Regions from separate parts of the Alkaliphilus sp. B6464 genome, predicted to be linked through region 2. Evidence: riboswitches for the same ligand, from Rfam matches in the RefSeq annotation. Region 2 holds a riboswitch; the other holds the start of a gene.

Region 1 (7,157 bases), 1.3 Mb from region 2:
AGCTCTTATGGACTTTTAGAACTATCAGCCATCGAACAAAGTATAAAATAAAATAGCATATGAGGTGATTAGGTGAACAAAGGATTATTTATTACTATAGAAGGCCCAGATGGTGCTGGAAAATCTACACAAATTCCTTTTATTAAGAGGTTTTTAGAAAAAAAAGGGTATGAAGTATTATTAACAAGAGAGCCTGGAGGAACTGTAATAGGAGAGAAAATTAGAGGGTTAATTTTGGATAAAAGCCATCAAGAAATGTCAGATATTACTGAAGCTCTATTATACGCAGCTTCTAGAGCACAACATGTGGCAGAGCTTATTATTCCAGCTCTCAATGAGGGAAAGATTGTACTATGCGATAGATTTGTAGACTCAAGTATGGTTTACCAAGGAAAAGGTAGGGGTATAGGGTTAGAATCTATTAAAAATATTAATGATTTTGCTACTAACGGACTAAGGCCTAATCTTACTATTTTACTAGATATAGATCCTGAAGTAGGATTAAAACGTATTAAGGCTACAAAAGAAGTAGATAGATTGGAGCAGGAAAAATTAGATTTCCATAGAAAAGTTTATGAAGGATATATGGAGCTTATTAATATGTATCCAGAGCGTATTAAGGTTATTAGTGCGAATCAATCTATTGAAGACATAAGTAAGGATATTGAAAGTAAATTAAAAATATTAATAGGGGAGGAATAATTTTATGAAATTAATTATTGCTATTGTTCACGATGAGGATGTTCACCATCTTATAGATGATCTAACTAAAGATAAGTTCATGGTGACTAAATTAGCTACTACAGGGGGATTTTTAAAGGCTGGAAATACAACACTGTTAATCGGTGTAGAAGATGATAAAGTAGATCGGGTTATTGAAATTATTAAAAATAATTGCGAAACAAGAAATCAGATGGTTACTGCACCGACTCCAATATCTGGAGCTGCAGGAGTTTTTATTCCATATCCTATAGAGGTTAAGGTTGGAGGGGCAACAATATTTGTTGTAGATATAGAAAAACATTTAAAACTGTAGTAGAAAGTAGGGACAGAGAATGGCCTTTAAAGGTATTGTTGGGCAGGAAAAAGCTATAGAGAGCTTAAAACGAGCTCTAGAGCATGACCAAGTGGCCCATGCCTATTTGTTTGAAGGAGCAGAAGGACTAGGCAAGAAAGCTATAGCTCTAGAACTAGCCTCTGCTCTAGTTTGCAATAGTAATAAGGACAGGCCATGTGGAAAATGTAGTAGTTGTGTAAAGGTAAGCAGCGGTAACCATCCTGAAATTAAAGTAATTGAAGGTAAAGGAACAATAAAGGTCGATGAAATACGGGAGCTTATAAAGGATATACAACTAAAGCCCTATGAAGGCACACGAAAAGCCTATATTATATGTAATGCAGATAAAATGAATATACAAGCACAAAATGCTCTTTTAAAAACATTAGAAGAACCTCCTCTTTATGTTACTTTAATTCTGCTAACTACAAAGGGAAATAGCCTACTGCCTACAATTGTTTCTAGATGTCAAACTATAAAGCTAAATCCTGTACGTTTAGAGGATATAAGATCATATTTAATTAATAGTAAAAATATTGATATGGAGAAAGCACAGATGCTTGCGGCTTTTTCTGGTGGGATTGTAGGTAGAGCAATCGAACTATTAGACAACCCTGATTTTCATCAAAGAAGAGAAGGGGTTATTAAATTATGTAACAATTTAATGGGTACAAAACTCCTTAGCATATTAGATCAAATTTCGTTTTTTGAGGAACAAAGACCATATACTGAAGAGATTTTTGATCTTATGGTTAGCTGGTATAGGGATCTTATGGTATATAAGGAAACGGGAAGTATGGATCTTGTAATAAATGTAGATAAAAAAGAAGAGATAGATTTTCAGGTAAAAGGAATAGATTTAGGGAAAGTTAGAGATATTATTTTTATAATAGAAAAAGCAAAAAATAATTTGAAAAGCAATGTTCAATTCCACTTGAATATAGAAGTAATGCTTTTAAATATCCAGGAGGTATTATCTAAATGGTAACGGTTGTAGGAGTAAGATTCAAAAAGGCAGGAAAGATATACTATTTTGATCCTAGCGACATAGAAATAAATAAAAATGATTCTGTTATTGTTGAAACTGCTAGAGGGGTAGAATTTGGACAGGTTGTAGTTGGGCCAAAGCAGGTTTTAGAAGAAGATATTGTTAGCCCTTTAAAATCCGTTATCCGTATTGCCACAGAAGAAGATGAAAACCAGCATACAGAGAATAAGATAAAAGAAAAGGAAGCTCTAGAAGTTTGTACTGAAAAAATACGAAAACATGACCTAGATATGAATCTAGTAGATGTTGAATATACATTTGATAATAATAAAGTAATCTTCTATTTTACTGCAGATGGTAGGGTTGATTTTAGAGAGTTAGTAAAGGATTTAGCTTCTGTTTTTAAAACAAGAATAGAACTAAGGCAAATAGGTGTAAGAGATGAGGCAAAAATGCTCGGAGGAATTGGTCCATGCGGTAGATCACTTTGTTGTTCCACTTGGCTTGGCGATTTTGAGCCAGTTTCAATTAAAATGGCTAAGGATCAAAATCTTTCTTTAAATCCTGCTAAAATTTCGGGTATTTGTGGCAGATTATTTTGCTGTTTAAAATATGAGCATGATGTATACGCACAAATCCTACAAAAACTGCCGAATGTGGGCTCTATAGTTTTAACTCCAGATGGAGAAGGTATTGTAGTTGAAGCCAATGTATTATTAGAGTTTGTGAAGGTTAAAATTAATAATCCTAATGATAATAATGGAGAAATTAAATCCTACTTTTTACATGATGTAACTAAGGTTAAAGAAGTTGAAGTAGAAGATGAATTAGATATTCCAGAAGAGCTAAAATCTGAATTGAAGAAATTAGATGAAATATAGATTTATATAGTATGTAATAATAATAAAAGGAAAAGCTTATATAGAATGGTTTATACATTACCATAGGAGGTGGTTATGATGGCTTATGTAATTACTGATGAGTGTATTAGCTGTGGTGCTTGTGAGTCAGAATGTCCAGTAGATGCTATTACAGCTGGCTCAGACAAATATGTTATAGATGCTGCAACATGTATCGAATGTGGAGCTTGTGCAAATGTATGTCCAGTAGATGCACCAATTCCACAATAGGACCCTTAGATAAGGGTCTTTATTATTGCAATAAAAAATATAGGTTCTCTAATTACTAAAGTACTATTAACTGATTTTTACGACTTTTATAACTAATGTAACATATTGAATAATCAATGCTTATATATTTACAAGGCGCTTTTATAGAGTTTATAAAAAATAGCAGGTCATATTTACTTATTACTATTGCAAAGTTAAGTAATATTTTCTATTATAGTATGGGAGTATTATTATATAGTTATTAATGAAATACATAGCCTGAATTATCTAAAAGTTATAGGAGTTGATATTGTGGCAGAACATGTAATAGATAATGCAAAAAAATGTTTGCAATGTAAAAATCCAAGATGTCAAAAAGGGTGTCCTATCAATACCCCTATAAAAGAAATGATCAATTTATTTTTAGAAGGAGACATTAATGGGGCTGGAAAAATTGTATTTGAGAACAACCCATTATCTGTAGTATGCTCTTTAGTATGCCCCCATGAAAGGCAGTGTGAGGGTAGTTGTATATTAGGAATAAAATCAAGTCCTGTTAAAATAGGTGATATAGAGAACTATATTTCAGACTATAGTTTAAATTTAATAGATTTAAAACCGGAGAAAAAACGCAAAGGTAATATTGGAATAATAGGCTCTGGTCCAGCAGGTATTACTATAGCCTTACTGCTAGCCTTAAAAGGATATAATATTACAATATTTGAAGCTAAAGATAAGATAGGTGGAATGCTTAGATACGGAATTCCGGAGTTTAGATTACCTAAAGATATTTTAGACAAAATTAAAAATAGATTAGTAGAGCTAGGTGTCGTAATTAGACCTAACGTATTAGTAGGTTCTAGAATAACCATTGAAGAGTTGTTTAGAGACGGATTTGATGCTATATTTATCGGTACAGGTGTATGGCAACCTAAAAAGCTAAATATTAAAGGTGAAGGCTTAGGACATGTTCATTTTGCAATTGACTATTTAAAAAACCCTGATGTATATAAATTAGGAAATAAGGTGTGCGTTATTGGTGGTGGAAACGTTGCAATGGATGTAGCTAGAACAGCTATTAGAAAAGGTTCTAAAGAGGTTACTATAATGTATAGGAGAGGCACTGAAGATATGCCTGCAACTAATCATGAAATAGAATATGCTAAGGTAGATGGAGTTAAGTTTGAGTTGTATAGGGCTCCTATTGAAATTACAGAGGAAGGTATAATTTATATTGAAACTAAGATGGTAGCTGACGAAGCTGGAGAAAGACTTGTTGCTGTAGATGGTTCTGAAAGCTTATTTGAGTGTAACTCTATTATAGTTGCAGTTAGCCAAGGACCTAGAACTAATATAATATCTACAACAAAAGGAATAGAGGTAAACGAAAGAGGATTAGCGATAGTAGATGAAGATGGCAGAACTACTAAAGAAGGAGTTTTTGCATCTGGGGATGTTGTTACTGGAGCGAGAACTGTTGTAGAGGCAGTAAAATATTCGAAGCATGTAGCTGAGGCTATTGATAAATATGTTAGTGAAAAATATGGGAAAAAATCTAATAAAGTATGTTAATTAAAATAAAAATCAAGGGTATAGACATAAGTGCTTATTCTTGATTTTTTTTAATTTTATTATTTAGAGTAAACATATAAAATGGTATTATTTTATATTGTATATCTTTTATGTTATAATCATATGAAATTTATATCCAATTTAAAGTATTCAAAAAATAAGACATGATAAAAAAATATCAAGAGTTGAAAAAATATTCTAAAAGATGTATTATTGTCTTATAAAGCGCTATATAAAAAACATACATACAGTACCAGATGATAACAACGAGAGATATCCACTAGGGTAGCCGAAGAAGCAATGTAAAAGATGCCAATTTTTTTACAGAAACTTTCAGGCAGAAGGATCGTTGTTTGATGGAACTCTGAAGAGCCCGTATATGCGGCGCCGTAGGAGAAATACATTTTAGTGTAGAAACTCTCAGGCAAAAATACAGAGGACATGATGGCAGATTTTCTTACTATTCCATTATGTTCTTATTTTTTGCATAAATTATGAGAATATATTTTAAACTTGGGAATAGTTTTGTATGGAGGAATTTCCTCATACTATTAATTAAAATGATGTACTAGCTTTAATTTAGGGTAAATTATTATAAAAGAGGAGGAGATATTTATGACCGAGCTGCGCAGAACATCCTTGTATGAAGCACACAAGAGACATGGCGGCAAATTAGTTGATTATGCAGGATGGGAAATGTCAGTACAGTTTGAGGGATTAACAGCTGAACACGAGGCAGTAAGAACAGCAGCAGGAATATTCGATGTATCTCACATGGGGGAAATTGAAGTAAAGGGGAATCAAGCAGAGGATTTTGTTCAGTACCTAGTTACAAACGACATATCTGTGCTTGAAGATAACCAAATTCTTTATACCTTCATGTGTTACCCAGATGGAGGAGTAGTAGATGACCTTTTAGTCTATAAGTTTAACAATAATCATTACTATCTAGTAGTTAATGCAAGCAATGTTGATAAAGATTATGAGTGGATGAAGCAAAATTTAGGTAAATATGATGCAGAATTAATCAATATTTCTGAGGATGTATCAGAAATTGCTATTCAAGGGCCAAAGGCTCAAGAAATATTGCAAGAGCTTACTGATACAGATCTTTCAGAAATAAAGTTCTTCTATTTAAAAAGAGATGTAAATATAAATGGTGCTAACTGTCTTGTTTCAAGAACAGGCTATACTGGGGAAGATGGTTTTGAAATTTACTTAGATCATAAAGATGCTAATGATTTGTGGGAAAAGCTTATGGAAGTTGGTAAAGATAAAGGATTAAGGCCAGCGGGACTTGGAGCAAGGGACACCTTGAGGTTTGAAGTTGCCCTACCTCTTTATGGCAATGAAATCTCCCAGGATATTAGTCCTCTAGAAGCGGGATTAGGCTTTTTTGTAAAGTTAAATAAAACTGACTTTATTGGTAAGGATGCCCTTGTTAAGCAAAAACAAGAGGGGTTAAAGAGAAAACTAGTGGGATTTGAAATGAAAGAAAATGGAGTACCTAGACATGGATACGAGGTTATGGCCGATGGAAAGGTTATAGGCTTTGTAACTACTGGGTATAATTCTCCAAGTCTGAAGAAAAATATTGGTTTTGCTTTAGTTGATGCTAAGTATGCAGCCTTAGGTACACCAATAGAAATTAAAGTTAGAAAGAAAATTTTAAAGGCAGAGGTAGTTGGTAAAAAGTTTTATGATAAACATACTAAAAAATAACTTTAAATAAATATCTAAAAAATAAAAAACAATAGAAAATAATAAAAACAATTAAAGGAGGAGTATGGTATGAAAATTGTAGAAGGACTTTTATATTCAAATGATCACGAGTGGGTAAAGGTAGAAGGAAATAAGGCTTACATTGGGGTTACAGACTATGCACAACATGCATTAGGAGAAATCGTTTATATTGAAATGCCAGAAGTCGGGGATGAGTTTGACAAAGGTGATGTTTTTGGTGTTGTTGAGTCTGTAAAAGCAGCTTCTGACTCATATCTGCCAGTTTCAGGAAAAGTAGTTGAGATTAATGAAGCTCTAGAAGATTCTCCTGAACTTGTAAACGAAGATGCTTTTGCTAACTGGATTTTAGCAGTTGAATTAACAGATGAATCTGAACTTGGAACATTAATGAATGATGTAGAATACAAAGAGTTTTGCGATAAGGAGGAATAGTATGCATAGGTACATACCTAATACAGACACCGATGTCAAGCGAATGCTGGATGCTATTGGAGCTAACTCCATGGAGGATCTGTTTAAGGACATACCTAAAGGACTTCAATTAGGTAGAGAACTTAATATAGAAGGACCATATTCCGAAATGGAAATAGTTCGCCATATGAAAGACCTTAGCGGAAAAAACAAAAGTACAGATGATCTAGTTTGCTTCTTAGGGGCAGGGGCATACGATCACTATATTCCTAGCGTA
Region 2 (7,157 bases):
AAGCAAACTTCATACGCATACCCTTTGATAATGCAGAAATTTTTTGATGAGGATTTAGATTAAAGCGCTCCATATAGGCTTTATAATCCTGTTCGCTCCAAGTTGAGTAGGCAGGAGCAATAATACTTTTCATTTCAGACATGGATAACTCATCATAGAAGCCACCATCATCCAAAACAATGCCGATACGATTTTTAAGTTCTTTCTCATTTGTCTGCATATCTTTTCCAAAAAAATTTATTGTACCGCTCTCCTTGGATATAAGGTTAAGTATTGCTCTTAGTGTTGTGGTTTTACCTGCTCCATTAACGCCTATAAAACCGGTAATACAATCTTCTTGTAGTGAAAAGCTGACATCTGACAAAGTGAAATCTTTATAGATTTTTTTTAGTCCTGTCACTTCTAATATAGTATTCATTGGTTATCCTCCTCATACAAAATATCCATCATTAAATTCAATTCCTCTTTCGGAATTTTTAACGTTTTTGCAGTTTGAATAAGGTCTTGCATCTTTTGTTCTACAATACGCCGTTTGGAATCTCTAAGCAATTCCAAGTTACCCGCTGAAATAAAAGTACCAATCCCTACCTGGCTTGTTATGAAGCCTTCCTGCTCCAACTCATCATAAACACGGCGAATCGTCAGCACACTCACGTTTAAGTCTGTAGCAAAGTTCCTAATTGATGGGAGCTGATCGCCCTCTAATATTTCGCCTTTAAAAATAGAATCCTTTATTTGTTCTTTTATTTGTTGATATAACGGCTTATCAGATACATTTGAAATTAATATTTTCATTGTATTAATCACCTCTTATAATCAGTGTGCATGTATATGATACACACTATACACTCAATATACATTGATGTCAAGAAAAAAGTGCCACTGATTTTTCATTAGCACTCAATAGGTTATATAAATAATTTTTAACTCACAGTATTTTACTGATGTACAATATTTTATTAACTTTATCAATTTGTTATACAATAATAAATACTATTTCAATAGGTAAAGAAGTCTACTACATATGTCTGCTCTAACTTTGTATGTCATAGGCCAACTAATAAATTAGATCAGCTTATTAAGCTTATTGATACAGAGTATAGTTTTTCGCTGGCTAATACTACATAGACAATTAAAATTTATTACAATTGAGCCTTGATTTTGTGTTATAATTCAGTGGTATACTTTTAACATATGATAGTTAGGGGGAGAAAAATTGCTACATGTAGTATTATTAGAACCAGAAATTCCACAAAATACAGGAAATATTGCTAGAACCTGTGCTGCAACAGGAAGTGTACTTCACTTAATAGGTCCATTAGGGTTTTCTATAGATGAAAAGCATGTAAAGCGTGCGGGACTTGACTATTGGGAAATATTAGACTTAAGGTATTATAATAGCTATGAAGAATTTTTAGAGAAGAACTCTAATGCTAAAATATACTATGCAACAACTAAAGCAGAAAAATCCCATAGTGATATGGAATACCCAAAGGAAGATTGTTATATAATGTTTGGCAAAGAAACTGCTGGTATTCCAAAAGATATATTAAATAACAACAAGGAAACCTGCATAAGAATTCCTATGGTAGATTTAGAAAGAGCAAGGTCATTAAATTTATCTAATTCTGTTTCTATTGTGGTATATGAAGTGTTACGACAATATAATTATCCGAATATGAGATAGGGTAGCTATGGCTACTCTATTTTTATTCTATATAAGAAAGTTAGAACTATAAGTATTTTAAGTAGGTGAAATTTCTAGTTAGATTTTAGAATTTAAGTGCAACATGTGTATGTTAGATAGTGTAGTGTCGCTTTTGCTTTTAACATAGAAAATATTGTAAATCGATTAAATAAAGTATAGAATGGAATTAAATAAACAGTCAATTAATAATTAATTAATAGATAAGTTAAGTAGAATAATGGAGGAGATAAAATGAGTAAGATTCAAATTATTACAGATAGTATGATTGATGTCCCTAAAGATATTGTAGAAAAACATAATATTATAGTAATGCCTTTAACTATTATTTTTGGTGATAAAGAATATAGGGATGGCGTTGACTTAACAAACGCACAATTTTATGAAAAACTTTCACAATCAGAAGAACTGCCAAAAACTTCTCAAATAAGTCCAAATACTTTTATGCAGATATTTGAAAAAGTCTTAGGCGAGGGCAAAGAAGTTCTATGTATAAATGGCTCTTCAAGGGCAAGTGGTACACATCAATCAGCAATAATAGCCAAAAACTCATTGGAAAGTGATAAAATTCAGGTTTTTGATACTATGGGGTTATCCTTTGGTGGTGGAATGTTTGTATATGAGGCTGCAGAGATGGCGAAAGATGGAAAGAGCTTAAAGGAGATAATGGATAGGCTAAATGAAATAAAATTAAAGGTAGACCATATTTTTACTGTAGATACGTTAGAGTACTTAAAAAAAGGCGGCCGTTTGAATCCAATGAAAGCTACAATAGCTACTATGTTAAATATTAAGCCAATTTTAACAGTTGCAGAAGGATTAGTTGAGCCTTTGGATAAAGTAAGAGGAAGTAAAAAGGTAGTAGGTAAAATGATAGAACTTGCAAAGCAGCGCGGAAACAACTTTGAGAATAAAGTAGTTGGTATTTCTCATGCAATCTGTCCAGAAGCTATAGCTGTACTAAAAGAACAAGTACTCAATGAGCTTAATCCAAAAGAAGTGATTGTTACTGAAATAGGCTGTACAATAGGAACTCATGCTGGGCCAGGTACATTAGCTATTTTTTACATTGTTGAGTAGTTAAAATATAAGTACATAAAATTAGATTTAATTGGATCTGGTTTTTAAATAATAATGGTGTTTAGTTAAATGCATTTTGGATATAAGAAAAATAGATTAACCTATGTGTTATTATTAAAGTTAGCGAAAAGTTGTAAAATGCTGAAAAGTCAAAATGAATTATTAAGAAATTTTAATTTGTTATAAATTTGACAATTCCAACATTCTTATGTAATGCCAATAAAACATGGGTAAAAATTTAATAAAAGTAGTTGCTACTGCCTATTATATATATTATAATGTGATTGAAGATAGATATTTAGAAAAATTTAGCATACTAATAATTTAATATTGTAACTGGAAGAAAAATGCGGGAGAGATTTAACATTTTAAATGTTAAACGCCGAAGGAAGAAGCTAAAAGGTTCGCCATTTTTTAGTGAATATCTCAGGCAAAAGGACCGTATTTGGACGGTACTCTGAAAAGCGTAATTTAGCACCGATGGGGCAATTTCTGCAGTTTAAGAAAGAAACTCTCAGGTTAATGAACAGAGCAACTATGACAACAAGGCGTTGTATTAGTTGCTCTGTTTTTGTATAATTAAGTAATTTTATGGGAATAACTCAAAGAGTAAATTTACGGAGGTAAAGTTGGGTGAAGGCAATAATTATTACAAATAATACGGAAGTTAGACAAAAATATAACAACGATTATAATATAGAATTTGTTGATGGAAATTACTTAGACGTTTTATTCCTAGCAAGGAATAAAATACACGAAGGACACAGACTGTTAACTCACCCTTTGTCAGGTAGTGTTAAACCTAACGAAACGCCTTACAAAAGTCTGGCCATATCCTGTGAAAAAGAAGATTTACATATTGATTCCTTAATGATTATAGAAGATAGCATTAGTACCGCTCAAAAATTTATTAGAATAAGTACTCCTAAGAAGTGGGATAATGAGATATTAAAAGATTTTATGGAAATTGATCGCACACTATTGGATAGTGCAATTGAAAGTATGAGGCAATTTAATTAGAATTCTAGCCAATATTTTAGCCTCAAATTCCATTAATTTAAAGTGTTATTTTTAATTAAGCATAAAAACTAATAAAATATGAAATTAAAGGAGTGAAACATATGGAAAACATTTATGATGTAATTATAATAGGTGGAGGACCTGCTGGATTATCAGCTGGACTTTATGCAGCTAGAGGTAAAATGTCAACATTAATTTTGGAAAAAGAAAAAGCAGGTGGGCAAATTGTAAGTACAGAAGAAGTTGCAAACTACCCAGGATCTATGCAAAATGCTACAGGACCAATATTAATAGATAGGATGGTAGAGCAATGTAACGAGTTTGGAGCAAAGTTTGAAAAAGATACAATAAAAGAAATAAAAGTAGATGAGTCAATAAAGGTTTTAGTAGGAGAAAAAGCAACTTATAAAGCTAAATCTATAATTATAGCCTCAGGAGCTAACCCAAGGCCAATAGGTGCGCCAGGAGAAAGAGAATTAACTGGTAAAGGTGTATCCTACTGTGCTACTTGTGATGCAGATTTTTTTACAGACCTAGAGGTGTTTGTTATTGGTGGAGGGGACTCTGCCGTTGAAGAAGCTATTTTCTTAACTAAATTTGCTAGAAAAGTAACTATAGTACATAGAAGAGATGAGCTTAGAGCTGCTAAGTCTATTCAAGATAAAGCTTTCAACAATTCTAAAATTGACTTTATATGGGACAGTACTGTAACGGAAATTAAAGGCGATGGAATAGTTGAGAGTGTAGTATTTAAAAATTTAAAAACTGGTGAAACTACAGAGTATACAGCTAACGAAGATGATGGAACTTTTGGTATATTTGTATTTGTTGGTTATATTCCTGCAACCGAAATATTTAAAGGTATTGTAAATGTGGATGAAGCTGGATATATAATAACTGATGATAATATGAAAACGAATGTTCCAGGTGTGTTTGCAGCAGGAGATTGTAGGGTAAAATCATTAAGACAGGTTATTACAGCAGCTGCTGATGGAGCTATTGCAGCAATTCAAGCTGAAAAATATATAGAAAATGAACTAGAATAGCAAGTTTAATACAACTTTAAGGAGGTGAAGGAAAATGATATCTGTTGATAAAGACACTTTTGAAAGTGAAGTACTTCAGGCTGAAGGGTATGTATTAGTAGATTATTGGAGCGATGGCTGTGAGCCGTGTAAAGCATTAATGCCTGATATTATGGAGTTAAAAGAGCAATATGGTGATAAAATTAAATTCACTAAACTAAACACTACTCAGGCAAGAAGGCTAGCCATTAAGGAAAAGGTATTAGGTTTACCTACTATTGCTATCTATAACAATGGTGCAAAGGTAGATGAATTAACTAAGGATGATGCAACAAGAACAAATATTGAATCAATGATTAAAAAATACTTATAACTAAACTGGCCTATAATGGGAACGAATTGAAAGTATTCAATTATAGGCCCTTAGAAATAAAGGGAGGTGAAGCTTGTGCGCTTAGAATTAGGAAAAATTTTCATTAATGATGTAAAGTTCGGGGATACTACTAAAGTAGAAAACGGCGTACTTTATGTCAATAAGGATGAAATGCTTAAAGAAATTGGTGGAGATGAACATATTAAAAGCATCGACATCGAATTCGCTCATCCAGGAGAAGAGGTTAGAATTACTCCAGTTAAGGACGTTATTGAACCTAGAGTTAAGGTTGAAGGTCCTGGAGGGATTTTTCCAGGGGTAATAAGTAAGGTTGATACTGTAGGTAGTGGCCGCACACATGCTTTAAAAAATGTGGCAGTAGTAACAGCAGGTAAAATCGTTGGTTTTCAAGAAGGTATCATCGATATGACTGGTCCTGGGGCAGAGTATACACCATTTTCCCAACTACACAACATAGTTGTTGTTGCAGAACCAGTTGATGGCTTAAAGCAATATGATCATGAGGCTGCTGTAAGAATGATAGGTTTTAAAGCCGCTATGTATTTAGGTGAAGCTGCGAGAAATGTAGAGCCTGATGAAGTAAAGGTTTATGAAACAGAACCTATCTTTGAATCAGCTAATAAGTATCCTGAATTACCAAAGGTAGGATATGTTTATATGCTTCAAACTCAAGGTTTACTTCATGATACATATGTATATGGAGTAGATGCTAAGAAAATAGTACCTACCATTCTTTATCCAACAGAAATAATGGATGGTGCTATTGTAAGTGGTAACTGCGTTTCTGCTTGCGATAAAAATCCAACTTATGTCCATTTAAACAATGGAATTATAGAAGACCTATATGAAAAGCATGGTAAAGAAATAAACTTTGTTGGAGTAATTATTACAAACGAAAATGTTTACCTTGCAGATAAAGAGAGATCTTCAAATTGGACTGCTAAATTAGCTAAGTTCTTAGGGTTAGATGGTGTTATTGTATCTCAAGAAGGTTTTGGTAACCCTGATACAGACCTTATTATGAACTGTAAAAAGATTGAAAATGAAGGCATTAAAACAGTTATTGTTACTGACGAATATGCTGGTAGAGATGGCGCTTCCCAATCTTTAGCGGATGCAGATCCGAAAGCTAATGCTGTTGTAACTAATGGTAATGCTAATGAGGTTATTGTGCTACCTCCAATGAAAAAGATTATAGGAACAACAGATTACATTGATAAAATTGCAGGAGGTTTCTCTGGTAGTTTAAGAGAAGATGGAAGCATCGAAGTAGAAATACAAGCAATAACAGGTGCTACTAACGAAACAGGATTTGTTAAATTATCATCTAAAGGTTTCTAGTAACTAATTATATGATATTGATAATTTAAAAATTCGAAAAATTTAAAAATCAAATAATAATTATAGAGAGGATGAAGCTGTATGGCAAGATTTGATGGAAAAAAAATCATCATTATTGGCGATAGAGATGGAATTCCAGGTCCAGCTATTGAAGAATGCCTAAAGGGTACTGGGGCAGAAGTAGTATTTTCAGCTACAGAATGTTTTGTCTGAACCGCTGCGGGTGCTATGGACCTTGAAAATCAACAAAGAGTAAAGGATCTAACTGAAAAATATGGAGCAGATAATGTTGTAGTACTTTTAGGTGCGGCAGAAGCTGAAGCATCTGGATTAGCAGCAGAAACTGTTACAGCAGGAGATCCAACCTTTGCAGGTTCATTAGCGGGAGTCCAGTTAGGACTAAGAGTTTTTCATGTAGTTGAGCCACAATTTAAAGATGAAGTGGACGCAGAAGTTTATGATGATCAAATTGGCATGATGGAAATGGTGCTTGACGTTGATTCTATCATTGAAGAAATGACTAATATTAGAAGTGAGTTTTCTAAGTATAACGATTAATTCGTATTGATAAATAATTCCCGTTAAAAATGAG

Evidence for each region. A riboswitch is a leader RNA that binds a small molecule or an ion and turns the genes downstream of it on or off. The one in region 2 is predicted to bind glycine.
Region 1: it holds a riboswitch for glycine, as region 2 does, so the genes downstream of both, gcvT (glycine cleavage system aminomethyltransferase GcvT) here and HYG84_RS16740 (GrdX family protein) in region 2, are expected to answer to the same signal.

Annotation. Positions count from the first base shown of each region.
Region 1 is NZ_CP058557.1:1,205,789-1,212,945, forward strand. It holds gene tmk (dTMP kinase) at 73-702, shown strand; gene HYG84_RS05815 (cyclic-di-AMP receptor) at 707-1,036, shown strand; gene holB (DNA polymerase III subunit delta') at 1,056-2,045, shown strand; gene HYG84_RS05825 (PSP1 domain-containing protein) at 2,039-2,926, shown strand; gene HYG84_RS05830 (DUF362 domain-containing protein) at 3,005-3,175, shown strand; gene HYG84_RS05835 (NAD(P)-dependent oxidoreductase) at 3,467-4,726, shown strand; glycine riboswitch at 4,984-5,085, shown strand; glycine riboswitch at 5,089-5,164, shown strand; gene gcvT (glycine cleavage system aminomethyltransferase GcvT) at 5,342-6,448, shown strand; gene gcvH (glycine cleavage system protein GcvH) at 6,518-6,901, shown strand; gene gcvPA (aminomethyl-transferring glycine dehydrogenase subunit GcvPA) at 6,903-7,157, shown strand, end outside.
Region 2 is NZ_CP058557.1:3,288,879-3,296,035, reverse strand. It holds gene HYG84_RS16760 (ABC transporter ATP-binding protein) at 1-418, opposite strand, end outside; gene HYG84_RS16755 (GntR family transcriptional regulator) at 415-795, opposite strand; gene trmL (tRNA (uridine(34)/cytosine(34)/5-carboxymethylaminomethyluridine(34)-2'-O)-methyltransferase TrmL) at 1,217-1,687, shown strand; gene HYG84_RS16745 (DegV family protein) at 1,940-2,785, shown strand; glycine riboswitch at 3,126-3,237, shown strand; glycine riboswitch at 3,239-3,319, shown strand; gene HYG84_RS16740 (GrdX family protein) at 3,419-3,805, shown strand; gene trxB (thioredoxin-disulfide reductase) at 3,907-4,851, shown strand; gene trxA (thioredoxin TrxA) at 4,886-5,203, shown strand; gene HYG84_RS16725 (glycine/sarcosine/betaine reductase component B subunit) at 5,279-6,565, shown strand; gene grdA (glycine/sarcosine/betaine reductase complex selenoprotein A) at 6,647-7,123, shown strand.